DNA from 3 places in the Pararhizobium sp. IMCC3301 genome. Region 1 is predicted to be linked to each of the others. Evidence: predicted binding sites of a transcription regulator. Region 1 holds the regulator's gene; each other region holds the start of a gene.

Region 1 (10,256 bases):
GCTGTCCGCGTTGGTAATAAGACCTGTATTGATCGGAGATGAAATCATGCCGGCATTTTCGAGTGTGTCGAAATATGCCAATTGATCATCTTTCAACCGGCGCAACTGCTCGGGCGTGTCCCGGTCAATCAACTCCTTGTTCAACTGGTCATAGGGGTCAGACACCGGGACTGACAGCGAAACGGTCTTGCCGATAAGGTCCGGATTGGCGACCACCATATCGCGTAATTTAAATTGTGCTCCGTTGGAGAAAATCTTCTCGACTGTCCGCATTGCAGCCCTGTCACCGGTCGCCACACCAGGAAGCGACCTGGCTAGTGAGGCGGCCAGGACATCATCAAAACCGCCGCGCGGCAGCCGGTCCGCCGGCACTTCCTCGGGGTCAATAAAAACATCCAGAGTGACATGTGTTTGCGTGAAGGCCTTATGGCCGGTGGATACCAGCGACGCGATCAGGGTGAAAAGCATCAAAAAGGCAATGCTGATCGCGGCAATGCCAAGACTTTGCAATATGACCTGCTTGCGCTTGCGCCGTGGGAGACTGCGCCTGATGGCCTCGGTTGCGCCGGCTGCCGAGACGCTGGCCTGTTGGGAAGTGATGGCGGTCATAAACGAGCTCTAGTCATAGGCTTCCCGGTACTTGCGGACAATCCGAAGCGCGAGAATGTTGATGATAAGGGTAACGATGAACAGCATCATCCCAAGTGCGAAGGCGGCCAGCGTTTTGGGATTGTCGAAGGATGTGTCACCGATGAGCAACGTCACGATCTGGACCGTAACGGTTGTGACGCTTTCGAGCGGATTGGCGGTCAGATTTGCGATCAATCCGGCAGCCATGACCACGATCATGGTCTCGCCGATCGCCCGGCTGACCGCAAGCAGAATACCGCCGACGATGCCGGGAATGGCCGCCGGAAAAAGAACGTTCAGTACGGTCTCGGCACGCGTGGCACCAAGCGCCAGAGCGCCATCACGCAAGGAGCGCGGCACGGCGGACAGGGCATCATCGGCAAAGGATGAGATAAATGGAACCAGCATGATACCCATCACACTGCCCGCCGCAAGCGCCGTATTTGGCGAAACGCCAATGCCCAGCGATGCACCCAGGCTGCGGATTGCAGGGGCAACGACCAGAATGGCAAAGAAGCCGTACACAACCGTCGGCACGCCTGCGAGAATCTCAAGAAATGGCTTTGCCACCGAGCGCACACGGGATGGCGCGAATTCATTCAGATAGATGGCCGAGAACAGACCGATCGGGATTGCAAGAATCAGGGCTACGGCGGTGATCACAAGGGTTCCGACGATAACCGGTATCCAGCCAAAGGCACCGGCCGCAGCTACCTGGTCCGCTCGGATTGGAATTTGCGGCTCCCAGTTCAGACCGAACAGAAATTCGGTCAAAGGAACCAGCCGGAGAAATTTGACGGTCTCAAATGCAAGAGACGCGACAATGCCAACCGTAGTGAAGATCGCGGCGACCGAGCAGAAAATCATCAGGCCCGAAACAATCCGTTCGACACCCTGACGGGCACGGAAAGTGGCTGTGACCCGGCGCCGGGCGAACCACAGCAGAGCCAGCCCGCCAATGGCGACAATAGCGATCAGCATCATCGATGCAACGGCCTGAAGCAGGTTCAGCTGTTCTGCTGCGGTAATCTTCCACTCTTCCGGGGTGCCGAATGTCTGGCCCCTGGAAAGAGACCTGATTTCGGTCAGAACCAACTGACGCTGCCCCGTGCCTAAACCATTGAGCACACCATTTGGCAATCCGCCCATGACAATTTTGTCGACAACAGAGCCCTGCAGCGCCAACCAGACAATGGTCAGGACGAAGACGGGCACCAGGATCGACAGAAACGAAAACAGACCGTGATATCCGGAAAGCGAGTGCAGTCGCGCGCCGTCGCGGCGCATGGCCCGCGCGGCCCGCCGGTTAAGCCAGTATCCAAACAGGCTGATGACGAAAAGGGTCGCGAATGCCAATGTGGTCATCTCTACACTCTTTCAAAAAAACTGTCTCGAGCCGCGACCGGCTCGAGACTTCGCAAGGGCCGGAAATTTGGCTTATTCAGGGGCATCCATCTGCTTGCCGTTCAAAATCGCATCCTGAAGGGCAGTGCGACGGTCGTCGACCAGCGTCACCAGGCCACGCTCGGACAGGTAACCACCCGATTCCAGGGCATCTTCAGACATGTATTCTTCGATGAACTCATTGAGGTTGGGGATGACACCGCGGTGCGCGTTCTTCACGTAGAAGTAAAGCGGGCGCGATACCGGATAGGATTTGTCGGCAATGCTGTCGGTGGTCGGCTCAACGCCTTCGATCTTGACACCTTTCAACCGGTCGAAGTTTTCATAAAGGAATGAATAACCGAAGATGCCGACGGCATTGGGATCGGATTCGAGCCGCTGTACGATCAGATTGTCATTTTCACCGGCTTCGATGAAGGGTCCGTCAGTACGCATGCGCGAGCAGTTCTCTTTAACCCAGTCACCGTCGAAACCACCATTGGCAACATAATCCAGTTCTTCACAACCGGCATGCATTGCCAATTCGACAAAGGCATCCCGTGTACCGGAGGTTGGCGGAGGGCCATAGGCGAGGATTTCTGTATCCGGCAGATCGGCGTTGATTTCAGACCATTTCTTGTAGGGATTATCGGCCCATTTACCATCAACGGGAACCTGAGCGGCCAGCGCCAGATAAATCTCGCCAAGGGTCAAATCCCAGTCAAAATCATTGCTGCGCGAAATTGCAAGCGACAAACCGTCGAAGCCGATCAGCGCTTCGGAAATATCCGTAACGCCATTTGACTGGCACAATTCATACTCGGATGCTTTCATGGCGCGGGAGGCACCAGTGATATCAGGGTGTGCCTCTCCAACACCTTCACAGAATATTTTCATCCCGCCGCCGGTGCCGGTCGATTCTACAATCGGCGAAGGCGCGCCGGTATTGTTGGAGAATTGCTCGGCGACAGCTTGTGTGTATGGAAACACAGTGGACGATCCGACAATCCGGATTTCGTCGCGAGCGATGGCAGACGTCGCGGATAACGCTGTGATAGCCAGGGCAGAAGTCGCGAGTTTAAGATAGGACATGGAAACTCCTTGGGTTTCATTAGTGATCGTCTGTCTACGACCTGACTGTTCGAGTACTCCTGCCGAGTGTCATGGATGTAACAGTTTTGTTACAGATTTATGACACCAGGCCGCGTGTGATAAAATCGACTGACCTGATGCAGCCGGTTGTCGGTAACGGGCACCGACTTCTTGTGTTTTGCGGCTCTTTGCCTGCGGTTGCGGCGTTTGCTGGCAACGATCAGCCGCGCCTGAACGCGCTCTAGTCCCGGAACTGATCATCCAGTGAATAACCGGCCCCGCGCACGGTTCGGATCGGGTCTTTGGCGCGGCCTTTATTGATGGCTTTGCGCAAGCGGCCGACATGGACATCGACGGTGCGCTCATCGACATAGACATCATGGCCCCAGACGCCATCCAGAAGCTGCTCGCGCGAAAAGACGCGGCCGGGGCTTTGTAAAAAGAATTCCAGCAATTTGAATTCTGTCGGGCCCAGGTGGATTTCGCGTGTCGCGCGATGTACGCGGTGGGTCTCGCGGTCCATCTCCAGATCGCCCGTGCGCAGCAGCCGTGAGACCACTTCCGGCTTGGCGCGGCGCAGCATCGCTTTCACTCGTGCCATCAGTTCGGGCACGGAAAACGGCTTCACCACATAATCATCGGCCCCGGTGGACAATCCGCGTATGCGCTCGGTTTCCTCGCCGCGTGCGGTCAACATGATAACAGGCAGATTGCGTGTTTCATCACGCGCACGCAGGCGGCGGCACAATTCAATGCCCGACAGGCCCGGCAGCATCCAGTCCAAAAGCAGCAGATCAGGAACTGCCTCGCGCAATTTCAGTTCGGCATCATCGCCGCGTTCAGACACGTCGACCTGGTAGCCTTCGCTTTCCAGATTGTAACGCAAAAGCAGACTGAGTGATTCTTCGTCCTCGACAACAAGGATATTTGGGGCAGCCATTGCGGGGTCTCCTCAGGCAAAAGCAGGTTGCGGCAGGTTCTTTTTCATGGCTGCTCCACCACGTGGATTGCGCTGTTGTCACCCTTGGGCCGCTCATCCTCCAACTGGACGCCGGTAACCTGATAGATGACTGTCTCTGCAATATTGGTGGCGTGATCGCCGATCCGCTCGACATTTTTGGCGCAGAACAGCAGATGGGTGCAATATGAGATATTGCGCGGATCTTCCATCATGTAAGTCAGCAATTCGCGGAACAGCGAGGTATACATGGCATCGATTTCGCTATCGTTCTGCCACACCATTTCCGCTTTGCCGACATCTCTGGCGACATAGGCATCCAGAACTTTTGTCAACTGGGCCTGGGCCAGTTCCGCCATATGTTCAATGCCGTGAATGAGTTTTGAAGGCTGAACAACGCCCTCGATTGCGATGGCGCGTTTGGCGATATTCTTGGCCAGGTCTCCGCAACGCTCCAGATCATTGGAAATGCGCAGGGATGCAATAATTTCGCGCAAATCGGATGCCATTGGCTGGCGTTTGGCGATGGTGCGGATTGCGTCATCCTCGACCTTGCGCTGCAGATTGTCGAGGTCCTTGTCATCTGTGATGACTTTGCGGGCGAGAACAGGATCAGCGCGCAGCAATGCCTGCAACGCATCCACGATCATGCTCTCTGCAATCCCACCCATCTCGGCAATATATTTTGCCAGTGCCTGCAGTTCCTCATCATATGCTGTAACTGTATGATCAGCCATTTTAGCGTCCTTACCCAGTGTTACCCGAACCGGCCAGTGATGTAATCCTGGGTCCGCTTGTCCCCTGGATTGGTGAAGATATCGTCGGTCACACCTTCTTCAACCAGATTGCCAAGATGGAAAAACGCGGTCCGTTGAGACACCCTTGCGGCCTGTTGCATGGAGTGAGTAACGATGACAATCGTGTAATTATTACGCAATTCATCAATCAGCTCTTCCACTTTGGCCGTGGCAATGGGATCGAGTGCGGAACAGGGTTCGTCCATCAGGATGACTTCGGGACTGACAGCAATGGCGCGCGCAATGCACAGGCGCTGTTGCTGGCCGCCGGAGAGGCCGGTTCCCGGTTCGTCAAGACGGTCCTTCACCTCTTCAAACAGGCCTGCCTTTTGCAGGCTTTCGACCACCATTGCCTCCAACTCCTCCTTGCTGCTTGCAAGCCCGTGAATCTTCGGGCCATAAGCGACATTTTCAAAGATGGATTTTGGAAACGGATTCGGTTTCTGGAAAACCATGCCGACCCGTGCGCGCAGTTCAACCACGTCCACGGCGGAATCGTAAATATCCTTGCCATCAAGCGTGATATCGCCCTTCACCCGGCAGATATCGATGGTGTCATTCATGCGATTGAGGCAGCGCAAAAATGTGGATTTGCCGCAGCCTGACGGTCCGATCAATGATGTGACCCGATGCTCCGGAATTTCCAGATCAACGTCGAAAAGCGCCTGCTTTTCACCGTAGAACACGTTGACCTTCTCACCCTTCATCTTGACCCGCGGCGCATTGGTCAAAGCGGCGCTTTCATTTTTGCTGCTCATGGTTTGCACAGAAGTCTCCATGTCCAAGGTTCCTTCTTAACGGGTTACCGGCTTAACAGGCTACCGGCTTAACAGGTTACCGGACGTGCTCAAAGATGCGGGCTTGCCGGGTATAGAGCAACAGCGCCTATTATATTCATTCAAGTGACCTGCCATCCAGTAATCAGCCAGCCAGTAATCTGCCAAGGACTTGCCAGCGACCCGGCCAGGCTCGTGTCAGCCAGGCTCTGAAAACAAGAATTACGCAGGACAGTGGCGGTCCGTGCATAATGATCGGACAACTGCCACCTGCCGCCCAGCAATCTAGCCAGACGCAGTGATGCTTCTATGGCATTTTTGTATCAATTAGATGACAATCCATACCCTTGAAAAATATCAGTTTTCCGAAATGCCATCGCTTTTGGCCATTTTTTCAGCCGCCGCTGACGCTGTCCGGCGGGGAAACTGCACTGTGAAGGCCGCGCCCTTGCCGGCTTCGGTTTTTATGTGAAGGGTGGCGCTATGACGGTTCAGGATATGCTTGACGATGGCAAGTCCAAGTCCGGTGCCCTGTTTTTGCCGGCTGGTCTCCACATCGGCGCGATAGAATCGTTCTGTCAGACGCGGCACATGTTCGGACGCAATACCGGGGCCGAAATCGCGGATGGTTGTGGCAGGTCCCCTGGTTTCTGTTTCTGCAAGGAAGTCAATCTCGACACGCTGGCCTGATGCGCCATATTTGATAGCATTTTCAATCAGATTGCTGAAAACCTGAACCAATTCGTCCTGAGCACCAGACACGATGACAGGATCATCCCAGGTACCAAGAACCAGCTTGACGTCATTGTCACGGGCCAGCGGTGCCAGCGTATCCGCCACATGACCAATCAAAGGTCCAAGGTCGACCGGATCAGTTGGCTTTAAATGTGCCTTCATTTCGATTCGGCTGAGCGACAGAAGATCATCAATCAGCCGAGACATGCGCTGAGATTGCTCGCGCATAATGTTGAGAAAGCGCAGTCTCGCAGTCTCATCATTCCGGGCCGGTCCCAGCAGCGTTTCGATGAACCCCGACATGGACGCCAGCGGCGTGCGCAATTCATGACTGGCATTGGCAATAAAATCCACCCGCATCCGCTCTATGCGCTTCTGTGCGCTTAAATCCTGAAACTGGACCAGCAGAAATTGCGGCGTCGCGGTTAGCGGAACTGCCGCGTCAGTGTCAAACCGCAATGGGCTTAAATCGACACTGAACCAACGCTCGACCGGGAAGCGTTCAATGTATTCCAGTTGCTCGGGCTGATTGGTTTCCATAACCCTGGCCAGCGCAGCGACGAGATTGCGCTGGCGAAAATGCAGAGCCATGGGCTGGCCGGGCCTGATGTCACCCAAGTTTGATATGGTGGCTTTATTGAGAAAACGTACGACCCCTTCGCTGTCGACCAGCAGCGTGGGCACCGTCAGCGATGCAATGACCCGTTTGGTCGATGGATCCGGCCAGACCGACTGCTGTGCCACTGCGCGTGCGGTCCGCAAGGCATTGAGGCGGCGGCGGCGCTGGCTTGCGACCGGCTCCACCATGGTTGCCGCGCCCAGCGCCAAAAGAAACAGAATGCCGGCAAAAGGGGTTACATCGCCGCGCAGCCAGAAGGCCAGCACTCCGACACAGGCGACGATCACAGCCCAGCGCTGATCCAGCAGCCGGGTCAGGAGCGCATTGTTTTCGATTTCCGCATCTGAAAGCGGGGGCTCGGCAGCCATGATGGCCAATCCTCCATGAATGGAAACTTGCAACAGACATTGAAGGAAAACTCTATTGTGGCAAAGTTATTTCAGATTTATGACACTCACCACCGCCGCACCGACGGTTCAGGCCTCATTGTGACAAACCCGACAATCCGCTAGCGTGGCAAAGCTGACATTATTCGAGGACCCATATGGCTAACGATAAATCGTCTTCCGGTGACCCCCTTCGGGACAATTTTGATCTGGACAATCCCAAGCTGGCTTCGCAGATCAAAGGCGCTGCGATGCAGAGCGGCAATTATCCCTACAGCGATAAATTATCACGCAAGAAATATGAGCGTGCGTTGCGGGTTTTGCAGATCGAACTCGTCAAGGTCCAAGCCTGGGCACAGGATACCGGAGCCAGACTGGTGCTGGTATTCGAGGGGCGCGATGCTGCCGGAAAGGGTGGAACCATCAATGCCATACGGGCTTACCTCAACCCCCGGAACGCCCGCATTGCAGCGCTTCCAAAACCGACAGAGCGGGAGCAAGGACAGTGGTATTTTCAGCGATACATCGCGCATCTGCCGAGTAGCGGAGAACTGGTTCTGTTCGACCGCTCCTGGTACAACCGCGCCGGTGTTGAACCGGTGATGGGCTTTTGCACACCGGAACAGCACCGGATTTTCCTCCAGGAAGCGCCGAAATTCGAGCAGATGCTGGTTGATGAAAACATTCATCTATTCAAATTCTGGCTGAATATCGGGCGCGAAATGCAGATGAAACGGTTTCACGACCGGGCCCATGATCCGCTGAAGCAATGGAAATTGTCTCCCATGGACGTGGCATCGCTCGACAAATGGGGTGACTATACCGAAAAGCGCAATCTGATGCTTAAAATGACCCATACAGCATCGACACCATGGACAATTGTGCGCTCCAACGACAAAAGGCGGGCGCGGCTCAACAGCATCCGGCACGTGCTGGCCAATCTTGATTATGATGGCAAGGATTTGTCAGCGATTGGCAAGATTGACCCGCTCATTCTTGGCCAGGGGCCAGATTTTCTGCGTCTGCATGAAGCCATGGATTTTGACGATTAAAGCAGGCTTTTCAAATGGGCTTTAAAGGTCCAGTGCCGAGCGGTAAAGTTGCATAATGTGCTGCTCCATAAGGCGGATCGAAAACCCGTTCGCGACCCGTTCATGGAGCGGCGCGATCTGATCGGAGCGGAATCCGGCTTGCTGTAATGTACGCATCGCCTTTGTGATGTCGGGCAATTCCGGATTGACCAGAGCATCGGCCTGTTCGCCGTAAATTTCACTGATGCCGCCGACATTCGTGCAGATCATCGGAATGCTGGCGCCGGCGGCTTCCAGAACGATATAGGGCAGCGATTCGGCACGCGATGGCACGACAATCGCGCGGGCCATGGCAAACGCCTGGCGTGCAGGCATTGAGGGATGGAACGAGACAAGATCTGCCAGTCCGCGCTGTGCGACCATCTGGCGGTAGCGCGCTTTGTCCTCCTCAGCGCCATCTCCGACAATCCAGGCTGTAGCGGGTGCCTGGCGGTTCAATTCATGCATCGCATCGATATACAGATCGACGCCTTTCAGATCGCGCAACATGCCGATAAACAGAAAATCCCGCGCGTCGCTACCAGGGGTAACGGGCAGCAGTTCCGGCTCGCCAATGCCGTTGTGAATCACTGCCGCCCGGCATGACGGGGCGCCGACTTTTTCGCTGTAGGTGCGCTGCTCATAGGCGCTGACATGAATCAGTGCGCTGGTCCAGCGCTCCAGCAACCGTTCCATAGCAAAATAGAGCCGGCCTTCCCGGCTGGCTTTGGGATAATGCAGACTGCCGCCATGGGGGGCGTAAAACACCACCGTTGGTTTCCCAAGCCCACCGCTGGCGCGGGCAAAGCGGCCGTAGACGCCGCCCTTGGATCCATGACAGTGCAGCACATCCGGCCTGACCTTGCGCAGGGCTTTCAGGACACTGATGAAAGCGCGCAGGTCGGATGGTCCGACCGCGCGCGGCATTGCCAGGCGAGTGACGCCGAGCGGAAGCAACGCCTGCAACTGTTCAATGTGGGCGTCCTCGAATGGACCACCGGTGAGGCGGTCACAGACAATTCCGACCCTGTGCCCCTGCCCGGCCTGTGCCAACGCCAGATCGGCCAGATGCCGGAAAATTCCGCCAATCGGCGCACGCACCAGATGAATGATGGTTAGGGGGTTCTGCGTTGACATTGCGCCTGATTTGATGAATTGACTGTTTCAATCTTATATAAGACAGGTTAACAGCTTCTTCAGATCCCTATCTGACGAACTGTCAATTTGTCTTTTTCTGCCATTTTATGAGACTGTAAGTCTTAATAATTGGCAATTAAATGTTTGATATTCCAACCCGGTGCAGATAACACTTGGGCAGGGAGGAAGAATTTATATGAGCATGCGCGAGACCGCCCCACAACATCTGACCGGTGGCGTCGGTGACCGGACCATCACCACAACGGCCCCCGTGGGCGAGGATATGCGGCAGACCACCTGCTACATGTGTGCCTGCCGCTGCGGCATCAATGTGCATCTGCGCGATGGCAAGGTGCGTTACATTGAAGGCAACCGCGATCATCCGGTCAACAAGGGTGTGCTGTGCGCAAAGGGGGCTGCCGGGATCATGCAGCACATGTCTCCGGCCCGGTTGAAAAAACCGCTGCTGCGCACCGGTCCGCGCGGCTCCAATGAATTCAAGGAAATTTCCTGGGAGGAAGCTCTCGACAAAGCCGCCGAATGGCTCGGCCCGCTGCGCAAGGACCCGCAAAAACTGGCCTTTTTTACCGGACGCGACCAGTCGCAGGCCCTGACCAGTTTCTGGGCACAGAATTTCGGCACACCAAATTATGCCGCCCATGGCGGGTTCTGT
Region 2 (10,256 bases), 570 kb from region 1:
TGACACCAACGCCATTGAGCTGGACTATGAAGGCCATGGCGTCAGGCTTTCAAACCCGGCTGTTGCGAATATGGGCAATCCGCATGCGGTGTTCTGGGTCGATGATCCGCAGATTTATGATCTGTCCCTTATCGGGCCGGAGCTGGAGCAGCATCCATTATTCCCCGAAAAGGCCAATATTTCGCTGGCACAGATTATCTCGCCGGAGGCGATCCGCCTCAGGGTTTGGGAGCGCGGTGCTGGAGAGACCAGGGCCTGCGGTTCGGCAGCCTGCGCCGTGGCCGTCAGCGCTGCGCGTTCCGGCCGCACCGGACGCGATGTGCGCATTCACTTGCCGGGCGGCGCGTTGCGGCTGGTATGGCGCGATGATGATCATGTCGTGATGACAGGCCCCTGGGAGCTGGAACATGCTGGCAGCCTGCCGGTGACACTGTTTGACGCGTCAGACCACATAGAAGATGTGGCGTAACCCATCATGAGCAAGGCACCCGAAATCGATGTCGTGACATTTGGCTGCAGGCTGAACACGGTGGAAAGCCAGGTCATGAAGCGCGAAGCCATCGCCGCTGGCCTGAACAATGCCATTCTGGTGAATACCTGCGCCGTCACGTCGGAAGCGGTGCGTCAGGCCCGGCAGGCCATTCGCCGCGCCAAACGCGAAAACCCCGACAAGACGGTGATTGTATCCGGCTGCGCGGCGCAGACCGATCCGCAGATGTTTGCCGATATGGAAGAGGTCTCCCTTGTTCTTGGCAATGAGGAAAAGCTGGTTGCCGCCAGCTATCGCATGTTGCCGCAATTCGGCGTCAACGACACCGAGAAAACCCGCGTCAATGACATCATGTCAGTGCGCGAGACGGCAGCCCATCTGATTGAAGGGCTTGAAGGGCGAACACGGGCCTTTGTCCAGGTGCAGACCGGCTGTGATCATCGCTGCACCTTCTGCATCATTCCCTATGGCAGGGGCAATTCCCGCTCCGTGCCGATGGGCGCTGTCGTGGACCAGGTGCGGCGGCTGACGCAGAACGGTTATCGCGAAGTCGTGGTCACCGGAGTGGACATCACCTCTTACGGTGCGGATTTGCCCGGAGCGCCAAAGCTTGGGGCTTTGGTGCAGGCGATTTTGAAACATGTTCCGGAGCTGGAGCGGCTGCGGCTGTCGTCGATTGACTCCATTGAAGTCGATCCGGAATTGATGGCCGCCATCGGCGATGAGCCGCGTCTGATGCCGCATCTGCATCTGTCGCTTCAGTCCGGCGACGACATGATCTTGAAGCGGATGAAGCGGCGGCATCTGCGGCAGGACACCATCGATTTCTGCCATCAGGTCCGCGAGTTGCGCCCTGATGCAGCTTTTGGTGCGGATATCATTGCCGGCTTTCCCACAGAAACCGATGCGATGTTTGAAAACTCCCTGTCCATTGTCGACGAATGCGATCTGACCCATTTGCATATTTTCCCGTACTCACCCCGTCCGGGCACGCCGGCGGCACGCATGCCGCAGCTCGACCGTACCTTGGTCAAAGAACGGGCAGGGCGCCTGCGCGACAAGGGCAATCAGGCCCTGCAGAAGCATTTAAGCCGCGAAGTCGGGTCACAGCATCAGGTGCTGATTGAAAAACCCGGCCTTGGCCGCACCGAGCAATTCACCCAGGTTGAACTGGCAGGCGGAACGTCCGGCGAAATCCTGCCACTGCGGATCACCGGCCATTCCCGCCGCCATCTGTTTGGCGAGGTTGCGTAGTGGCGGAAGGCGAGAAAAAAGGTTTTTTCCGGAAATTGTTCGGCGGCAGCGCGCCGCAGACAGAGCAGCAACCAGGCAAGCCCGCAGAGCAAGACGACCGTGAGGCCGATCGTGAGGCGCTTGCCGAAGCCGTTGCCGATACAACGCCGCAACCGCAGAAACCGGAAGTTGAGCCGCCGCTTGGTGAAGAACCGTCCGCCGAGCCGGCGCAAGAACTGAAAAGTCTTGCCACGCCGGACAAGCCGGCGGATGCTGGTCCAGAGCCAGAGCCAGAGCCAGAGCCAGAGCCAGAGCCAGAGCCAGAGCCAGAGCCAGAGCCAGAGCCAGAGCCAGAGCCAGAGCCAGAGCCAGAGCCAGAGCCAGAGCCAGAGCCAGAGCCAGAGCTGAAATCTGATGCCGGCACCAAAAAAAGCTGGTTTCAGCGGCTGACATCGGGCCTGTCCCGCTCATCGACATCGCTGACCAGCGGCATCACTTCAATCTTCACCAAGCGAAAGCTTGATGACGATACATTGGAAGAGCTGGAGGATATTCTCATCCAGGCCGATCTGGGCATTGAAACCGCGACAGCCATTACCGAAAGCCTTGCCAAAGGCCGGTATGACAAGATGATCGAGGCCGAAGAGGTCAAGACCATTCTCTCGCAAGAAGTGGAAAAGGTCCTGCAGCCAGTGGCACAACCGCTGATCCTGTCAGGTACAGCCAGACCTCAGGTCATTCTCATGGTCGGCGTCAATGGATCGGGGAAAACCACGACCATCGGCAAGCTGGCGGCGAAACTGCGCGCCGAGGGGAAAACCGTCATGCTCGCAGCCGGTGATACATTTCGCGCCGCGGCGATTGAACAATTGAAAATCTGGGCCGAGCGGACCGGCTCAGCCTTTGTCGCGCGCGATCAGGGATCGGATGCCGCCGGTCTGGTGTTTGATGCCATGCAGGAGGCCAAGGCCGCCGGCACGGATGTGTTGCTGATTGATACGGCCGGTCGGCTGCAGAACCGGGTCGAATTGATGGCCGAGTTGGAAAAGGTCATACGTGTCATCAAGAAACATGATGACAGTGCACCGCATCATGTGCTCTTGACCCTTGATGCGACAACCGGACAAAACGCCATGAACCAGGTTGAAGTGTTCGGCCGGACCGCCGGCGTGACCGGCCTGGTGATGACCAAACTTGACGGCACTGCCCGGGGCGGAATTCTGGTCGCGATTGCGGCCAGACATAAAATGCCTGTCCATTTTATCGGCGTCGGCGAAGGTGTCGATGATCTTGAAAGTTTTGCGGCCAAAGATTTTGCCCGCGCCATTGCCGGAGTGACTGTATGACAAATCTGATTGAGCGCGAGCCCAATGATCCGCAGAAGGCGGAGATAAACCCGTTCCTCAAGCTGGCTCTGGAACTCGGGCCGCTGATCGTGTTTTTCTTCGCCAATAGCCGCTTTGGAATTTTTACCGCGACCGCCGTATTCATGGTCGCCATCTCGATTGCGCTTGTCACGTCCTGGGTGTTGACCCGGAAGCTGGCGATGATGCCGCTGATCACCGGCATTGTGGTGCTCGTCTTCGGCAGCCTGACGCTTTATCTGCAGGACGATCTGTTCATCAAGTTAAAGCCGACCATCGTCAACAGTCTGTTTGGCGGCATCTTGCTGGGCGGCCTGTATTTCGGCAAGTCGCTGCTTGGCTATGTGTTCGACAGCGTTTTCAAACTGACCGATGAAGGCTGGCGCCTACTGACGTTTCGCTGGGGAATCTTCTTTTTTGTTCTCGCCATCATCAATGAAATTGTCTGGCGCAATTTTTCCACAGACTTCTGGGTGTCCTTCAAGGTGTTCGGCTTCATGCCTATCACTCTGGTTTTTACCCTGGCGCAGATGCCGCTGATTTCAAAACACAGTGTCGCCGAAGACAGTAAAAAAACTTAGAAAAAACCTGTCTGGCAGCTATTTCGACACGACTTTCAACGGCTTTTCCAGGACTTTGAGAACCTGCGGCAGTTCATGGCCGCGCTTCAGGATGTGGCCGCTGGCGGCGACAACCTTGTACATCCCCTGTTTGCGCGCCAGTGCCGGGTCCTTCTCGACATAGAACATCGGCATTTCACTGGAGCGCCGGAAGATCGAAAACACGGCGCGGTCCTTCAGATGATCAATCGCATAATCGCGCCATTCTCCCCCGGCCACTTTGAAGCCGTAGATCCGCAGAATTGCTTCCAGCTCGGCCCGATTGAACGTGACCTGCTTGTGGTTGGGCTTGACGCCCGGCATGGCAGTGCCAGATCTAGCGGAAGAGGTGGGCCGAGTGGAAGATGCAGGCCTAGCGGAAGAGGCGGGCTGAGCGGAAGCGGAATCGGGAAATGAATGAATTTCGGCGCTTTGGCCTGAACGGGTAGATTTGCGATTCGAAGCAACGGAGTTCTCATTCATGTCCGCCATAAAGCCGCCCATGCTGTTGGTTTTGTGACCCTAGGATGACGTGAGTTTCGGGGTATTGCAAGCCTGGATTCCAGCCTGTTTATCGGGCGTCAGCCTCAGCACAAATAAAAAGGCTTTTTACCGTCAGACGAATTTTCATCACACTTTATTGCAAAAAATCACAATTTTGCCCTGTTTCAGCCCTTGGCCAGCCATCTTGAATACCCATATTAATTGTGTTGCCTCAGACAGCCCGGTTTGGGACCACCCCATTCTATCAGCCCCCCAACCTGAGGGGTGACTCTCAAACCGGGTAATTTTAAAACTGAGGTACAAGCATATTTCCGGCTCCTTTCAGGGGCCGGTTTTTTTATGTGCGATGCCTATCCGCTTGCACCCGGTTCTCTGTTTCTCCTGTTTCAAGTGCTTTCATCCTTTTCACCGGGCTTATGTCTTCCGTTCTTCAGAATTTGTGATGTGATGCAGCCTGGCTGACGAGGGGCGTGTGATGCCTTGAACACCTTGCCTGCACGCTTATCTGTGTTGAGCGTGCACGGCTGATGCATGGACCCCCTACAGAAAAGGAAAACCAGACATGTCTCTTGCAATAAATGACATCGCTCCCGATTTCGAAGCGGAAACCACTGAAGGCAAAATCAGCTTCCATGACTGGATCGGCGATGGCTGGGCGGTTCTGTTTTCCCACCCCAAGGATTTTACCCCGGTCTGCACCACCGAACTGGGTACAATGGCGCAACTGAAGCCTGAGTTTGACCGGCGCAATACCAGAATTATCGGCCTGAGTGTTGACCCTGTGGAGAACCACAAGGAATGGGCAAAGGATATTGCAGAAGTAATGGGTGCCGCACCGAACTACCCGATGATCGGCGACACTGAACTGGCGGTCGCAAAACTCTACAATATGCTGCCGGCTGATACGCAAGGCACTTCTGAGGGTCGCACGGCTGCGACCAATCAGACTGTGCGGTCGGTGTTTATCATTGGCCCCGACAAGCGGATCAAACTGATGCTGACCTATCCGATGAGCACCGGGCGTAATTTCAATGAAATACTGCGGGTCCTGGACAGTCTGCAACTGACTGCAAAAGAAAAGCTTGCAACACCGGCCAACTGGTCTCCCGGCGACGATGCGATCATTCTGCCGGCGGTTTCCAATGAAGATGCCAAAACACTGTTTCCGCAGGGTTGGAAAGAAGCCAAGCCTTATCTGCGCTATGTCAATGTGAACAAGGGCTGATTGACGCCAGACGCACAAGGCCGGCACTTCGCCGGCCTGTCAATTTTCACGATCCACCTGCCATCTTCGCTCAGGCGAATAACAAAGAGGCGAAACCTGTCCGGGGGTCCGGAACCGGTTTCACCTCTCTGGCTTTGGGTATCCGACACATCAGTGTGACGTGTCGGATCTGATAGTCTTCAGATCAGTTCTGTGACAGCAACGGTGTGACACGACGCACGCTGACGCGGCGGTTTTCCTGTTCTGCATAAGGTGTGGGGATGCGCAGATAACGTTCCCCATAGCCGATGGTGATCAGATTTGCCGGTGGAATATTGAAGTAATCCAGCAATGCTTCCTTGACGGCCAGAGCGCGTTGTTCTGACAGACGCAGATTATAGGCGTCGCTGCCCACAGCATCGGTATGACCCTCGATCAGGAAGATTTCCTCAGGCCGATTGTAGACGACCTCCTCGATGATTTCGCCGATCGCATCCAGGTTCGAGATTTCCTCGGCACGAACGAAAGCTTCATTTGTACCAAAGCGGATTGTATCCAGCTCAATACCTGGCATTACATCACGCAAATCAGGCTGTTGCTGGAATTCTCTGAGAGAATAGCGGCGCTGAATATCACGTCTTGGCGGTGCCATAAGCTGCCGTTGGATCGTATCATGATCTTCTTCTGCAGCGATAATATCAAGGCCGAACTGAACCCCGGACGTTCCAAGTTCAATGCTGAACCCATCCGGTCTGCGGGCCTCACGACGCAATTTACGGCGGCGGTCCTCACGGGCGGCGAGCAGACGTTCGCGTTTTTCCGCCCGGTCATTTTCCAGCATCCGCTGAACACCAGCCCGGACAGCAGGCCGCATGCGGTTTTCTTCCAGCAGGGAACTTGCATGTTCGATACGCTCGTCAAGTTCACGATCATTCAAAGTGCTGGACGGACGCCGGTCTGCAAGAAGTTCGTCACGCAAAGCCCGGTTTTGCAGAATCTCGACCCGCAATTCACGATCTGTGGTGCGGCCTTCCCGTTCGGCTACCCGATTGCGCAATTCTTCCCGATCTTCAGCCAGACGCTCGCGCAATTGCAGGCTCAGCCGCTCACGCAGGCCATCTTCCCGAAGCACATCACGGGTACGTTGAACCCGCTCACGCAGTTCCGGCATGCCAAGACGGGCTGCCGGGCGCTGGTCTTCCAGAAGCTGGCGTGCTGCCTGATTGGCCTGCGGGTTGCGGTCAGCTGTATCCTGTTGCTGCTGCTGATCGCGCTCAGCTTGACGATCTTCCTGACGCTGTTCCCGCCGTTCGTCCCGACGCTCTTCGCGCCGTTCTTCTCTGCGTTCTCCCCTGGTGGCTAATTTGCTTTCCAGAGAGGTGTTGTCGGCTGCGAGCCGGTCTTTCAGAGCATTTTCAAGAGCACGGCGCAGGCCGTCGAGCTTCAGAATATCTTCTGTCTCGCCGATGCGCTCGCGCAATTGGGCAACAGTCAGACTGCCGGACGCTCTGTCATCTTCCAGAGATCTGCGGGCGAGCCGGTTAGCGTTGGTTTCGTTATCAGTGTTGCTCGTTTCCGCATTGCGCTGTCTTTCAGTTTCTGCGGCAGCAGCAGCAGCTGCAGCGTCGTCTCTTTCTCTACGTCTGCGCTCAGCTCGTGTATCCTGATCCTGTGCAGCTTTATCTTGTGCTGCCTGATCGCGAGCGGCCTGATCCTTGGCGGCCTGATCTTTGGCTGCCTGTTCTTGCGCGGCCTGGTCACGAGCGGCCTGATCTTTGGCGGCCTGATCTCTGGCGGCTTGTTCCTGGGCTGCCTGGTCTTTGGCAGCTTGTTCCTGGGCGGCCTGATCCTGAGCTTCGCGGCGCTCTTCGCGTCTTTGCTGGCGACGATCTTCGGCCTGGTCGTTTGCTCCAGCATTGTCTTCAGCAGCCTTCGGTTCGGCTGCAGGTGCTTGCGCATTATCGTTCTGCTCGCCGTCCTCAGCTTTGCCGCGGCGGCGCAACTCCTGACGGTCAGCCTTCAGCAGAGCTCGCAGCTTGACGCCGCCAATTTCGGCAACATTGTCATTCAGCAACCGCCGGTTCAATTGAATCCGCAACGCGAGATCCGCGTCGCTCAATTCACTTGGCGGGACGGTAATAAGTTGTTCGAGAGTTTCCCGCGCCAGGCCTTCTTTCTGGCCAAATGAGGGAGTGCCCACCAGGCTTGCGCCAATAGCGAAGGCAATCCCGGCGTTTTTAAGTGATTTTACAGTCAGTCGGGAACGATTCATGCAACGTCTCCATGTGTTATCTCACGCAAAATGCCTCAGATGAGGCGGTGAATTGCGCACTCTATGCAATATCGTGTCTGAACAGAGGCTGAACGGAAACAACGTTTGGAATGAGGCGGAATGCGCCGCCGATAAACCGTTTTTCGCCAACATTGAGTCAAGCACGCAGGATAGAAACGGTAAGACCGTTCACTGGTTCCATTAAATCATCTGACCGGATTTGCAGGTTTGCTGGCAAGGCTCACTTCGTGCCGTCGTTCTGATGACAACAAGCGCAGTGCAATGACGTCCGGCGGGCGCGGAAATCTTGAATTTGGCTGGCCTCCGGCGCTCCAGGCCCCGAGAGACGAGAACCGTGCAGCACCGCCTGAAACGGGCGATCTAAACAGAAAAAATTGTCGTAAACCGCGCTGCCCCGACGGCCGGGCAGCGCGGTTTACTGTAACCGGCCGCTATGAAAAAGGGTTGGAATTCAACGGCTCAGGCTTAAGCTACCTAACTGGCGGCAGACATCCGGGATGCTTTCTTGCGCTCATGGGCCAGCAGAAGGCGTTTGCGCAGACGGATCGATTTTGGTGTGACTTCCACCAGCTCATCTTCCTGAATATAGGACAACGCCTTTTCAAGCGTCATTTTCGTCGGCGGCGTCAGGCGCACGGCATCATCCTTGCCGGAGGACCGCATATTGGTCAGCTGTTTGCCTTTCAGAACATTGACTTCGAGATCATTGCCCTTGGTGTGTTCGCCGACAATCATGCCTTCATAAACACGATTGCCCGGTTCGATAATCATCGGACCGCGATCTTCCAGGTTCCACAGTGCAAAGGCCACTGCCTCGCCCTGACCATTGGAAATAAGTGCGCCGGTGCGGCGGCCCGGAATCGAGCCTTTATAGGGTGCATATTCGTGAAACAGCCGGTTCATGATGCCGGTGCCACGCGTATCGGACAGCAATTCCGGCTGATATCCGATCAGGCCGCGCGTCGGGGCATGCAATACGATACGGGTGCGTCCGCCAGTTGACGGGCGCATTTCCACCAGCTCTGCCCGCCGTTCAGACAGTTTCTGCACAACTGTGCCGGAATGCTCGTCATCCACGTCGATGATGACTTCCTCAATCGGCTCAAGGCGGTTGCCGTCTTCATCCTGCCGGAACACAACACGCGGCTTGCCGATCGACAGTTCAAATCCTTCGCGGCGCATGGTTTCAATCAGCACGGCAAGTTGCAATTCGCCACGGCCGGCAACTTCAAAACTGTCGCCATCGGTGCCAGCTGTCACTTGCAGCGCCACATTGCCTTCCGCTTCTTTCAGCAGACGGTCACGGATGACCCGACTTTGCACCTTGTCGCCTTCAGTTCCGGCAATCGGCGCATCGTTAATGCGGAATGTCATCGACAGGGTGGGGGGATCAATCGGTTGCGCGGAAATTGGTGTGTCGACCGATGGGTCGACCAGCGTGTCGGCCACTGATGCAATGGTCAGGCCTGACAGCGCCACAATGTCACCGGCGAAGGCTTCATCGACCGGCACCCGCTCAAGGCCGCGAAATCCGAGCACACGGCTGACGCGGCCGGTTTCGACCACAGTGCCGTCGCCCGCGAGTGCCTTGATGTTCTGGTTCGGCTTGATTGATCCGGCCCGAATCCGGCCGGTCAGAATCCGGCCCAGATAGGGGTTGGACTCAATCGTCGTGGCCAGAAGCTGAAACGCACCTTCCTCGACCACAGGTTCAGGAACTTTTTCCATAACCAGGTCCAGCAGCGGTCCGATATTGTCTTTCGGTCCTTCAGCGTCGGCTGCCATCCAGCCCTGTTTGGCCGATCCGTAGAGCACAGGGAAATCCAGTTGATTTTCGTCTGCATCCAGACTGGCAAACAAATCGAATACCTCGTCCAGCACTTCGTCCGGCCGCGCGTCATGCTTGTCGATCTTGTTGATCACAACAATTGGTCGCAGGCCGATTTTCAGGGCCTTTGAAAGTACGAATTTGGTTTGGGGCATCGGGCCTTCTGCGGCATCGACCAGGAGAATGGCACCGTCCACCATATTCAGAATACGTTCCACTTCGCCGCCAAAATCGGCGTGGCCGGGCGTATCCACAATGTTGATACGCGAATCCTTCCAGTTCAGCGATGTGACCTTGGCAAGAATGGTGATGCCGCGCTCGCGCTCCAGATCGTTGGAGTCCATGGCACGCTCGTCAACCTGCTGGTTGTCGCGAAACGCGCCGGAGGCTTTGAGCAGCACATCGATAAGAGTGGTCTTTCCATGATCAACGTGCGCGATGATGGCGATATTTCGCAGGGACATTTTCAGGCTTTCAAAACTTTGGAAAAATCAGGCGTCAAGTCACTTCAATTGACGCGGTTGCAGTGCGGGATATATCCCTCATGCCGCCCTTGTGCAATCCCTGTCTTGCAAGGGATTGCTTTCCTGAGGCCACGAGCAGGCCCGCCACGAGACCAAAATCCGCGTCCGGTCTCGATTTTTCAGGCGCTGAATTGCCTGCGCAGTCGCTTTTGACCGCGAGATGGCGGACACGATTTTACACCTGCAGCGTTGCCGAACGGCCGACCGTTCCCATTCA
Region 3 (10,256 bases), 1.9 Mb from region 1:
GCCCAGCTTCGCGGATTGCTGCAACTGTCTCGATGGCCATACGGTTTTCCTCAACACCAAACCCTCGCCCAGCTAGGATTTCCTCGTAGCTGCGCGTGTGCAGGTCAAAGAACCCCCCAGAAAACTCTATCTCTGTGCCGTCCACAGTTATTGAACGGTGCGTTCGCTGACCCTGTGCGCGTGCATTTTCTGGTACGTCGTTGACATCCAGGGACATGAACCAGCGACAGCGGGCATGTTCGTATTCCAGATAGCCGGCAGCTTTGGTATCCTCGCGCAGATGCACAACATTGTCTTGCAAGCGACCGAACAGGAAGTGCAGCATATCAAAAAAATGAACACCGATATTTGTGGCGATCCCGCCAGATTTTTTCTCGTTGCCCTTCCAGCTTTGCAGGTACCAGCGCCCGCGCGATGTGATATAGGACAGGTCGACCTCGTATTTGCGATCTTTCAGTCCTGCCTGCACCTTCTCGCGCAGGGCTATGATTGAAGGATGCACTCGAAGCTGGAGAACCGTGTTAATTTTGCGGCCTGTCGACTGTTCCATCTCGGCAAGACCGTCGATGTTCCATGGGTTCAGAACCAGCGGTTTCTCGCAAATTGCATCTGCATCCGAGCGCAAAGCAAACCGCATGTGGCTGTCATGCAGATAATTAGGAGAACAGATGGAAACGAAGTCTACCTTGCCGGCCGCTTTCCGATGCAACTTGTCGAGATGTCGATCGAAGCGCTCAAATTCAGTGAAAAAATTCGCTTCAGGGAAGTGACTATCGATTATCCCGACGGAATCGTTTGGGTCCAATGCGGCGACAAGATCGTTGCCGGTCTCCTTGATGGCTTTCATATGGCGCGGTGCGATGTAACCAGCTGCACCAATCAACGCGAAACGTTTCATTTTGGAGTATCTCCTTAGGCTCGAACAATATTCTCCGCCGGGTCGCGATAGACCCCTCGAGTATCCACGATAAGCTGGGAATGTTCTCTGATAAATTCGTAGTTAAAAGCGGTGTGGTCCGTTACGAGGACGACCGCATCCTGCGAGGTCAGCGTCTCGGTTGTGAGTTCAGTCGCGGCTAGATCAAAACTGTGCTCGCGCATCTTGGGGAAGACCGGAACGTGTGGATCGGCGTAGGATAGAACCCCACCATGAGCTCGGATCATTTCCATTATTTCCACAGCAGGAGATTCCCGCATGTCGTCTACATTCTTCTTGTAGGCAATGCCCAAAACCATAATCTTGCTGCCCTGCACAGGCTTACCTGCAGCATTCAGCGCGTTTACGAGCTTGCCAAAAACGTAGTCGGGCATCGCCCGGTTAACCTCTCCAGCAAGTTCGATTAAACGGGTGTGAAGGCCATATTCCCGCGCCTTCCAGGTGAGATAGAAAGGGTCGATCGGAATGCAGTGACCGCCTAGGCCTGGCCCCGGGTAGTATGCGGTAAAACCAAAGGGCTTGGTCGCGGCCGCGTCGATGACCTCAAAAATATCGATCCCCATCCGATCTGCCACGATTTTCATTTCGTTTACCAAGCCAATATTCACGGCACGGTGGATATTCTCTAGCAGCTTTGTCATTTCTGCTGTATCAGTTGAGCTAACCGGCACCAGCTGGTCTATTACACCTTCATAGAGGGCTAAACCCGCCTTTAGGCAAGCTTCAGTGTGGCCACCGACAACTTTGGGAATGGTCTGGGTGCTGAAATCCGGGTTCGCGGGATCTTCGCGTTCGGGCGAATATACTGCAAAGATTGTTTCGCCCACCTTCAACCCGCCAGTTTCGAGCCGCGGGATAACCACTTCCCGTGTAGTTCCTGGATAAGTTGTGCTTTCCAGCACGACAACTTGGCCTGCCCGTAAATGCGGCGCAATCTGGTCACAGGTAATCTTAACAAAACTAAGATCGGGTTCGCGGTGACGGTTAAGAGGCGTCGGCACGCAAATCAGCACTGCGTCCACCTCGGCGATACGCGAAAAATCAGACGTGGCTTCGAACCCAGTGTTCCTTGCCGCTGCAATCCTGGCATCATCGATGTGTTCGATTTTGCTATGACCATCATTGAGCTCCACCACTTTGGTGTGGTCGATGTCGAAGCCTACCACTCTAAAGCCTGCTTCATTATACCGCAGGGTTAAAGGCTGTCCCACATACCCCATTCCGACAATGCCTATCGCCGCCGATTTGTCTGAGAATTTTTTCAACAAATTATCAAGGACAGAATTATTGCCGGACATTTTATCTTTCTTTCCAGATAGCGTTATTGCTCAAAAACGGAATTCACAATTTGATTGTTGTCCGCCTGTTTCAACTGCGCGGTACTCTGCGCAGAGGAGTTCAGTCATGCTCGGAGAAACCGTCGCCGAGAAGGGACTTGGCAACAAGACCGCCGTGCTCGCAACCAAGGCGCGTTTCATGCCCTCTGCGCGACTTCCCGCGGATACTGCAGGTTTTCCAAGATTGAGTACAAGTGCCTCTTTGGAACGGACTGCTCAACACCAACTTGCAGTTGGTGAAGGTTCGCAGACCAGCGCGCGCAGCGATTGACCGATTTAGCAAACCACAGTTGCCAAACGCCCGATAACGTAAAAGGTTGACTTGCGCCGAGTTGCATAATCGCGCCCTGGCGACGCAGAGGTCCAATAAGACAAGCTATCGACTGAGCACTGGCGAGGGCGACAGGCCCTTCTCAAGCTCCACTTCGTGTTGGCGTTCATCGATTTCGGCTGTCAAAGCCTCGTACTTTTCCATTTTCCGCACTAGAAACCGCTGAGTGATAGCCACCTTTTCCTAAATACCCTTTGGCGTCAGGACGAAGGCATACCGCCGCTTGTCTTCGGCGGCGGTGAAGTTGCCGAGCTTGACGAAACCTTTCTCAATCAATGCGTTCAACACGTAGTGCGCCCCACCGCCGCTGATCCCGAATGCGTTCCGGGCTGTAACCGCAGAAGAAATCCTCATTGAAGCGAAGGCCCGAAACCCGTTCCAGCACCGGAACGCAATCTTCCTCGGTCGCGCCGTGATAAACGGTGGATTCGTAGATCACCAAATTGCCGCGCTGCAATACCCGCCCTACGGTTTCCGAGGCCTTCAGCAATGGCGTCAAATCCGGTCGCTTGTGCCCGTCAATCGGGGTTGGCACCGTCACGATATAGATCGAAGCTGCAGCCAGATCGGCAGGATCAGCGGTGAAGCTCAGGTGTTGAGCAAGCTTCAGTTCAGCCGGTTCAACCTCGCCCGTGTGGTCCAGCCCTTGCCGCAGGTCGGCAATCCGCTCCGGCTTGATATCAAAGCCGATCACCGGGCGGTGCTTGCCAAACTCCACGGCCAGCGGAAGCCCGACATAGCCAAGGCCGATCACCGCAATGGTGCCGCCTTCATCGTGAAGCGTTGTGCGCTGAGCGGTCATTTCTGGTAATAGTCTCTATACCATCCGACAAACTGCGCGATGCCGTCGCGAAAGCCGGTCTGCGGTTTGTAGCCGGTCAGGCGCTGCAACAGGTCCGCATTGGCCCAGGTGGCGGGTACGTCGCCGGTCTGCATCGGCATATAGTTGCGCACAGCTTTTTTGCCCAGCTCGTCCTCAATAGCCTCGATGAAATCCATCAGCCGCACCTTTTCGGAATTGCCTATATTGACCACCCGGAAGGGTGCCGCCAGCGACAGATTATCGCCGTCGACAGCTGTGCCAGGCGCGCCGGGAACGGCATCGATCAGGCCGCAAATGCCGCGCACCAGATCCGTGACATAGGTGAAGTCACGCCACATATCGCCATGATTGTAGATGTCGATCGGCGTGCCCTCCAAAATCCCCTTGGTGAATTTGAAAAGCGCCATGTCGGGGCGGCCCCAGGGTCCGTAGACGGTGAAGAAACGGAACATTGTGGTCGGCAGGCCGTAGATATGGGCATAGGAATGGCCCATCGATTCGCCTGCTTTCTTGGTTGCGGCATAGATCGTCAGAGGCGTGTCGGCCTTTTGCCGCTCGTCAAAGGGCATCCGGGTGTTGGCGCCGTAGACGGAACTGGTCGAGGCCATCAGCAGGTGTTTAACCTGTGCGATGCGCGCGCATTCCATGACATTGAACGTGCCGACGATATTGGCCTCGACATAGGCACGGGGGTTTTCAAGGCTGTAGCGCACACCGGCCTGAGCGGCGAGATGAATGATCACGTCGGGGGCAAAATTCGCCACTGCCCGGTCCAGTGCCTCTGTGTCTTCAAGCATCGCCTCGGTAGCTGAAAAATCAGAATGCTGGCGCAACATCTGGTGACGGCGTTGCTTCAGGCTGACATCGTAGTAATCAGTCATCCCGTCAAATCCAGCGACCTGCCAGCCCGCCTGCAGCAGCATCTCAGCCAGATGAAAGCCGATAAATCCGGCAGTGCCGGTAATGAAGGCACGCTTCATGGGAATAAGTTTCTCATTTGAGTTTTGTTGCGCGATGGCAGTCCTCCAAGCGCTCAAACCGGCACACTATGATCAAAGCGTATCGCGCCACTCAGGGTTTGCCCGCATGGTCCGGCCGGGTTTCATCCCCGCTACCAGACTGCATTTCCTGCTGCAAGGACTCAATCTCGGTCTTCAGCGATTCATATTCCGCCATCTTGCGTCCCAGAAAGCGCCGCGTCAGGGCGGCCTTTTCGGAAATTCCCTTTGGTGTCAAAATGTAGGCATAGCGCCGCTTGTCCTGAGCCGCTGTGAAGTTTCCAAGCTTCACCAGCCCCTTGTCAACCAGCGCATTGAGACAGTAATGCATGGAGCCAAGGCTGATTCCGACACTGTCTGCAAGGTCACGCTGCGACATTTCAGGATTTTCCTTCAGAAGGCGCAGCACTCGAAACCGCACATCCTCCTGCAACTCGCTACGGCGTCCGGCCATCAGTTCGCCCGTTGGTCCGGAGCGTAAAATTTGCAGGCTACCGCACCAGAAGCGACACAATGTCGTTCCGGAGGTCTCAGGAGATAGGACTGTTGCAGTCGAAAATCACATTCGTTCACATTTGAACGTTATCACACAGAGATTCTATGGGAAACCCACAAAAGTGCCGCTCGCCGGTTTTTGGGTCACCGCATGGGCATTTGCATGGGCGGGCAATGGGCGCGCTCTGACTGCCCGGCGCGCGCCACCGGTAAGATGACCCGCAAACTTTCATCCAACCGTCAAACTTCTGCTGTTATTAACGCTGACTTTGCCTTAAGGCTTTAATTTTATCTGGTTGCAAGGATGCAGCTTAACCCGCTGTAATAGATCGCGGTGCAAAATGATAGTGGAATAATCTGGCTGCTGGCACAAATCAGGCCGAATAGCTATCGTATCGCCGAACGCAATTTGCGCCGGCAGGAATTCGCTATATTCCTTCCCATGCAGGAAGAAACACGGCGTGTGCGCGGAAAATTTTTGACCAAATTGCGTCCGTTATTCCCCGGTTATCTGTTCGTTGCCATTGATAGTGTGAAGGGCGGCTGGCGTGCAGTAAACTCCACACTCGGTGTCACGCGGCTTGTCAGCGTTGGTGAAACGCCGGTCATAGTGCCGGCACGTCTGGTTTCTGATCTTATGCTGCGCTGTGACCCGGATGGTAAATTGCTGCCGGCCCGTACCCTGCAGCCGGGTGACCGGGTGACGGTGATCAATGGCCCATTCGCCGACTTTGCGGCATCAATCGAACGGCTTGCACCTGATCAACGGGTCTGGTTGTTGCTGGATTTGATGGGGCGCAAAACCCGTGTTGCCGTCGATCCGGAACAATTGCGCGCTGTTTGATTATGCCGCTGAATAGGGGGCACTCCACATGATCAAGGTTCCGGTAAAGACTCAATTTCCTGCTGTCACTTGGGCCAGAGCATCACGATAGGCAGCGATGACAATTGCCTCGCCGAATTCCCGTTCCATCTTTGCGCGTCCCGCCAGCCCCATCGCAATTTGCGTGTCCCGTGAAAGGTCCCGGAAACGCAAACACGCGCTTGCCAGAGCGTCGGCATCACGGACCTTGCACAAAAACCCAGTCACGCCATCATCGATGATGGACCGGCAGCCCGGCACATCTGTCGCAATCAACGGTCGCGCCATGGCGGCTGCCTCAATCAAGGTGCGCGGTGCGCCTTCGCGGTAGGAGGGCAGCACGACACAATCTGCTGCCGCAATGAACGGGCGCACATCCAATGTGGCGCCGAGATACTCGATGACACCTTCGTCGCTCCATGTTTTTACGGTCCTGGCATCAATGGCTGTGCGGCTCTCAGACCCGGTGGCACCCAGAAGCTGAACCGCGCTCCGGGAATCTGCGCCTTTACCTTCCGTGCAGCTTCAACGAATTCCAGCACGCCCTTGTCGCGCAGAAGCCGCGCGATCATCAGGAAAACAGGTTGGTCCGGCAGGGGTGAAAATTCTGCTGTTTCAAAACGTTTCAGGTCGATCCCCGATCCGGGCAACAGGCGCGCCTGAGCTGAGTGCACAATGCGGCGGTTCAAAAAGAGTTGAAGATCATCGGAATTCTGGAAAAAGATTACCTTCAGTGGCCGGAAGGAATGGCGGTAAAGCAACACCGCCAAAGCCTGAAGCGGGCCGCCGGACAGGAACGCGGTCCCAAGTCCGGTGACATTGGGGAGGAACGGAATCCTCAGGGGCCGCGCCGCTATTGCTCCAAAAATGTTGTTCTTGACCGTGTAACTCAGGATTACGTCGGGACGCAGAGCGGTGAAGTGTTGCCTAAAGCGCAGCATCAATCTGAGGTTTTGAAGCGGACCCAGCCCCTTCGCATTCATGTCGAGATCCACAAACTGGCATCCCAATCTCTCCAGGTCGGGAACACTGGCGTCAGCAGGAGCCAGGATGGTGACACGGTGGCCATCTGTAAGGAGCGTTGCAACAAGCCGTTGGCGGAAATTCCAAATGTTCCATGCCGCGTTCACCGTTATCAGCATGTGCATGTGGGTGTCTCGCAGGGCTGGAAAAATCATTCTTCCTCTATCGATTAATGTTTTTTGTCCGCAAATGGAACCTGCGAAGGTTCAGTTTCATAAACCATCCCTTCAGTCCCGCGCAGACGTCTTTGACTATATCGAACACTTCTACAATACGACACGCCGTCACTCGACCAACGGATAGCTAACCTGTCACCTCACTGGGCCGATCAGAGGCTGGGCATCAAGGAGGTGGACGATGGAATCTGGTTAATCAGCTTCATGCACTATGATCTGGGATATATCGACCTGGAGCAAAAAACATTGCAAACTATCGACAACCCGTTCGGCACGAAAATGTCACCCATGTCTTAGCTCGACTTTGTACGTTTTTGTGGTCAGGTCCAGAGCCAGAAGATGCCCTCGTTCGCTATGAACTCGAGCGCCTCGTCGAGGGGTATGACGACGCCGCCGATGTCATCGACATCCTCCCATTTGCGCCGGTGTGACCAGTATCCGAGCCGGACTTCGTTGCCGTTGCCGGTCGGCTTCAGCCGGGCAATCGGCGCCTCCGTCTCCAGCAGGTAGAGATGGTAGGCACCCTTGTCTTTGTAAAAACCGACGCCACCACCATTGGCGTCGTCGAAGGCTTCGATGCGAACGGCGATTTCGTCATGCTGCATGTGCCGATCATACATAGGAACACCTCAGGGCACGTGATTCACTTTGCCGCAGGTTTGCCTGCTTGCATGGTCAGCGACAAGGGATTCGAAACATGGGATGAAACATCATGCCCCCTTCTTGCCGCCGTCTCCGGGCGATCCCGTTCCCCAGATCCTGCGCGATTGGCTGCAGGCGCTGCGCCCGTGCTTCACGGCGCCCAGTTGGGAGCACATGCTCGTCCTGGTCATGGGGGCCGTGCTGGCCCCGGGCAAGCGCACCGTCAGCGCCTGCCTGCGGATGACCGGGCGCGCCGAGGCGAAAAACTTTTCGAGCTACCATCAGCTCCTTAACCGCGCCCGCTGGGAGTCTCGCGATATGTCTCGGCGCCTGCTGGCCATGATCATCGACCGCCTCGTGCCGGAGGGTCCCGTGGTCATCGGGATGGACGATACAATCGAGCGCCGATGGGGGCGCAAAATCACTGCGCGCGGCATCTATCGCGATCCTGTCCGCTCCAGCCATGGCCACTTCGTCAAAGCCAGCGGGCTGCGCTGGTTGAGCTTCATGGTGCTGACGCCGGTCCCTTGGGCAGGTGTTGTGAAGGCCCTCCCGGTGCTCACCCTGTTGGCCCCCTCGGAGCGCTCCGACCACCAGCGCGGACGCAGGCACAAGCTGCTGACCGACTGGGCCCGCCAAGGGGCGCTCCAGCTCTGTCGCTGGATGCCAGAGCGCGACATCGTCTTCGTGGGCGATAGCGGCTTCGCTGTCCATGAACTGGCGTACGCCATCGGCGGCCGAGCAACCCTCATCAGCCGACTGCGGCTCGACGCCAATCTCTACGCGGCCCCTCCAAAACGTGACGGCCACACCCTCGGACGCCCGGCGCAGAAGGGGCCACCCTTGCCCAAGCTGAAAACGCTGCTTTCAAACCCGACCACGCCCTGGAAAAGGATCACCGCGTCCTCCTGGTATGGGCGCAAGCACCATAAGGCACTCGAAATTACCTCGAGCACCGCATTGTGGTACCGACCTGGTACGCCGCCCAAGCCAATTCGCTGGGTCCTCGTCAGGGATCCTGACGGCCGGCGCGCTCCGCAAGCTTTCTTCAGCACCGATACAACGCTCGATCCTGCCGACATCATCGCCCTGTTCGTCCGCCGCTGGCAGGTCGAGGTCACCTTCGCCGAAACCCGCGCCCATCTTGGCGTCGAAACCCAACGGCAATGGTCCGACAAAGCTATCGCCCGCACCACGCCGGCGCTGCTTGGTCTCTACAGCCTTATCTCTTTGTGGGCGTGCGATCTGTTGTCCAAGTCGAGCATTCCTTATGCCGCAGCCTGGTATCGTAAGACCCATCTCACCTTCACCGATGCCATCGGCGCCGTAAGGCTCGCCTTATGGGTCGGAGACATTTATCAACACTCCCCGCCGCACCGGGAAAGACACAAAATCCCTCCCGACCGTCTCGTGCGTATGGCAGAGGCTCTCTGCTTCGCCGCATAATGTACAAAGTCGAGCTGAGAGCCTGACTCATAATTAATACCTCACATATTCAAGCCCGGGCGATTGAACGCGCCATTCGGCGGATTGATGCAATGAACAGCCAAGCTTCGGATGAGGCGATTGAAGCTTCCCAGTCCTTGGCAAGACGGCGGCAGCGGCAAAGCCATGCAAAAGTCCGCTCCACAATCCAGCGTTTGGGCAAGACTACAAACCCCTTGGCCTGATCGGAACGCTTGACGATTTCAACAACCAGGCCCTCAATGTGAGCGAGAGCCGTTTCCAGCTTCTCACCTGCGTATCCGCCATCGGCAAACAGCCTTGTCAGCGTGGGATGCCCTTCTGCGACGATTTCGATGAGGCCGGGAGCACCGTCGCGGTCCTGAATACTGGCTTCATGCACGATCCCTTCCAGCATGTTGCCTGCAGTATCGGTTATGATGTGGCGCTTGCGTCCCTTGATCTTCTTGCCCGCATCATAGCCACGAGGGCCACCGCTTTCGGTCGTCTTCACTGACTGGCTGTCAATGATGGCGGCCGTCGGTTCCGCTTCTCGGCCCGCAATGAGGCGGCTTGCCACGACCAGCGCCTCGTTGATCAGGGTAAACAGCCCACCGTCGCGCCAGCGGTAGAAATGGTATTGCACCGTCGTGAAGGGCGGAAAATCCTTGGGTAAAAGCCGCCACTGACAGCCCGCCGCCGCAACATACTGAATTGCATTCCATATTTCGCGCAAATCGTGCACGCTTGGCCGCCCCACCTTGCCGGAACGCTCCACAAAGGGCGCTATGACCTCCCATTCGCCACCGCTGCAGTCGCTTGCATAACGCAGTTCGCGCCTGTCATAATGGCGCCGAGTGATTTCAGTCCAGGACATCCGATCCTCCGTAGTCTTCGCAAACCACAGAGAATCACAATCCACTGAAATCACTCAATTTAATTTTCGGTCAGGCTCTTAGGTACAAACTGTTACCTATGTCTCCGGGTCGGACAAAGAGTGACTGGTAGGCCTGGAGGGACTCGAACCCCCAACCAAGCGGTTATGAGCCGCTGGCTCTAACCAATTGAGCTACAGGCCTACAGGGCACGCCGCAAAATGGCGATGCGCCGTCACGCTGCTTGGCTATCGCATCTTGGCGCATTGGGCAAGTTGGTTTTGAGCCATCTTTCTGACTTTGGCGTGCCGGCA

What was found. The regulator PhoB, encoded in region 1, activates phosphate uptake and scavenging genes when phosphate is short. The targets are predictions, from matches to a motif close to TGTCATNNANCTGTCAT.
Region 2: the regulator PhoB is predicted to act here: its motif matches at 4,203-4,219, upstream of RAL88_RS17535 (DUF2794 domain-containing protein).
Region 3: the regulator PhoB is predicted to act here: its motif matches at 5,149-5,165, upstream of RAL88_RS05720 (transcription termination/antitermination protein NusG).

Annotation. Positions count from the first base shown of each region.
Region 1 is NZ_CP132336.1:3,061,446-3,071,701, reverse strand. Features, by position in the region: gene pstA (phosphate ABC transporter permease PstA) at 1-609, opposite strand, end outside; gene pstC (phosphate ABC transporter permease subunit PstC) at 619-1,995, opposite strand; gene RAL88_RS14810 (substrate-binding domain-containing protein) at 2,068-3,105, opposite strand; gene phoB (phosphate regulon transcriptional regulator PhoB) at 3,347-4,045, opposite strand; gene phoU (phosphate signaling complex protein PhoU) at 4,090-4,800, opposite strand; gene pstB (phosphate ABC transporter ATP-binding protein PstB) at 4,821-5,618, opposite strand; gene RAL88_RS14790 (ATP-binding protein) at 5,994-7,358, opposite strand; gene ppk2 (polyphosphate kinase 2) at 7,535-8,428, shown strand; gene RAL88_RS14780 (glycosyltransferase) at 8,450-9,583, opposite strand; gene RAL88_RS14775 (molybdopterin oxidoreductase family protein) at 9,867-10,256, shown strand, end outside.
Region 2 is NZ_CP132336.1:3,632,174-3,642,429, forward strand. Features, by position in the region: gene dapF (diaminopimelate epimerase) at 1-469, shown strand, start outside; gene mtaB (tRNA (N(6)-L-threonylcarbamoyladenosine(37)-C(2))-methylthiotransferase MtaB) at 476-1,744, shown strand; gene ftsY (signal recognition particle-docking protein FtsY) at 1,744-3,069, shown strand; gene RAL88_RS17530 (septation protein A) at 3,066-3,668, shown strand; gene RAL88_RS17535 (DUF2794 domain-containing protein) at 3,687-4,010, opposite strand; gene RAL88_RS17540 (peroxiredoxin) at 4,753-5,415, shown strand; gene RAL88_RS17545 (OmpA family protein) at 5,600-7,666, opposite strand; gene typA (translational GTPase TypA) at 8,162-9,979, opposite strand; gene RAL88_RS17555 (argininosuccinate synthase) at 10,254-10,256, opposite strand, start outside.
Region 3 is NZ_CP132336.1:1,190,107-1,200,362, forward strand. Features, by position in the region: gene RAL88_RS05690 (Gfo/Idh/MocA family protein) at 1-898, opposite strand, end outside; gene RAL88_RS05695 (nucleotide sugar dehydrogenase) at 913-2,235, opposite strand; gene RAL88_RS05700 (hypothetical protein) at 2,342-2,545, shown strand; partial or broken gene RAL88_RS05705 (nucleotide sugar dehydrogenase) at 2,922-3,407, opposite strand; gene RAL88_RS05710 (NAD-dependent epimerase/dehydratase family protein) at 3,404-4,408, opposite strand; gene RAL88_RS05715 (MarR family EPS-associated transcriptional regulator) at 4,500-4,880, opposite strand; gene RAL88_RS05720 (transcription termination/antitermination protein NusG) at 5,256-5,765, shown strand; gene RAL88_RS05725 (glycosyltransferase) at 5,817-6,260, opposite strand; gene RAL88_RS05730 (glycosyltransferase) at 6,209-6,961, opposite strand; partial or broken gene RAL88_RS21690 (IS481 family transposase) at 7,130-7,279, shown strand; gene RAL88_RS05735 (hypothetical protein) at 7,303-7,602, opposite strand; gene RAL88_RS05740 (transposase) at 7,685-9,070, shown strand; gene RAL88_RS05745 (IS5 family transposase) at 9,120-9,944, opposite strand; tRNA gene RAL88_RS05750 (tRNA-Ile) at 10,070-10,146, opposite strand.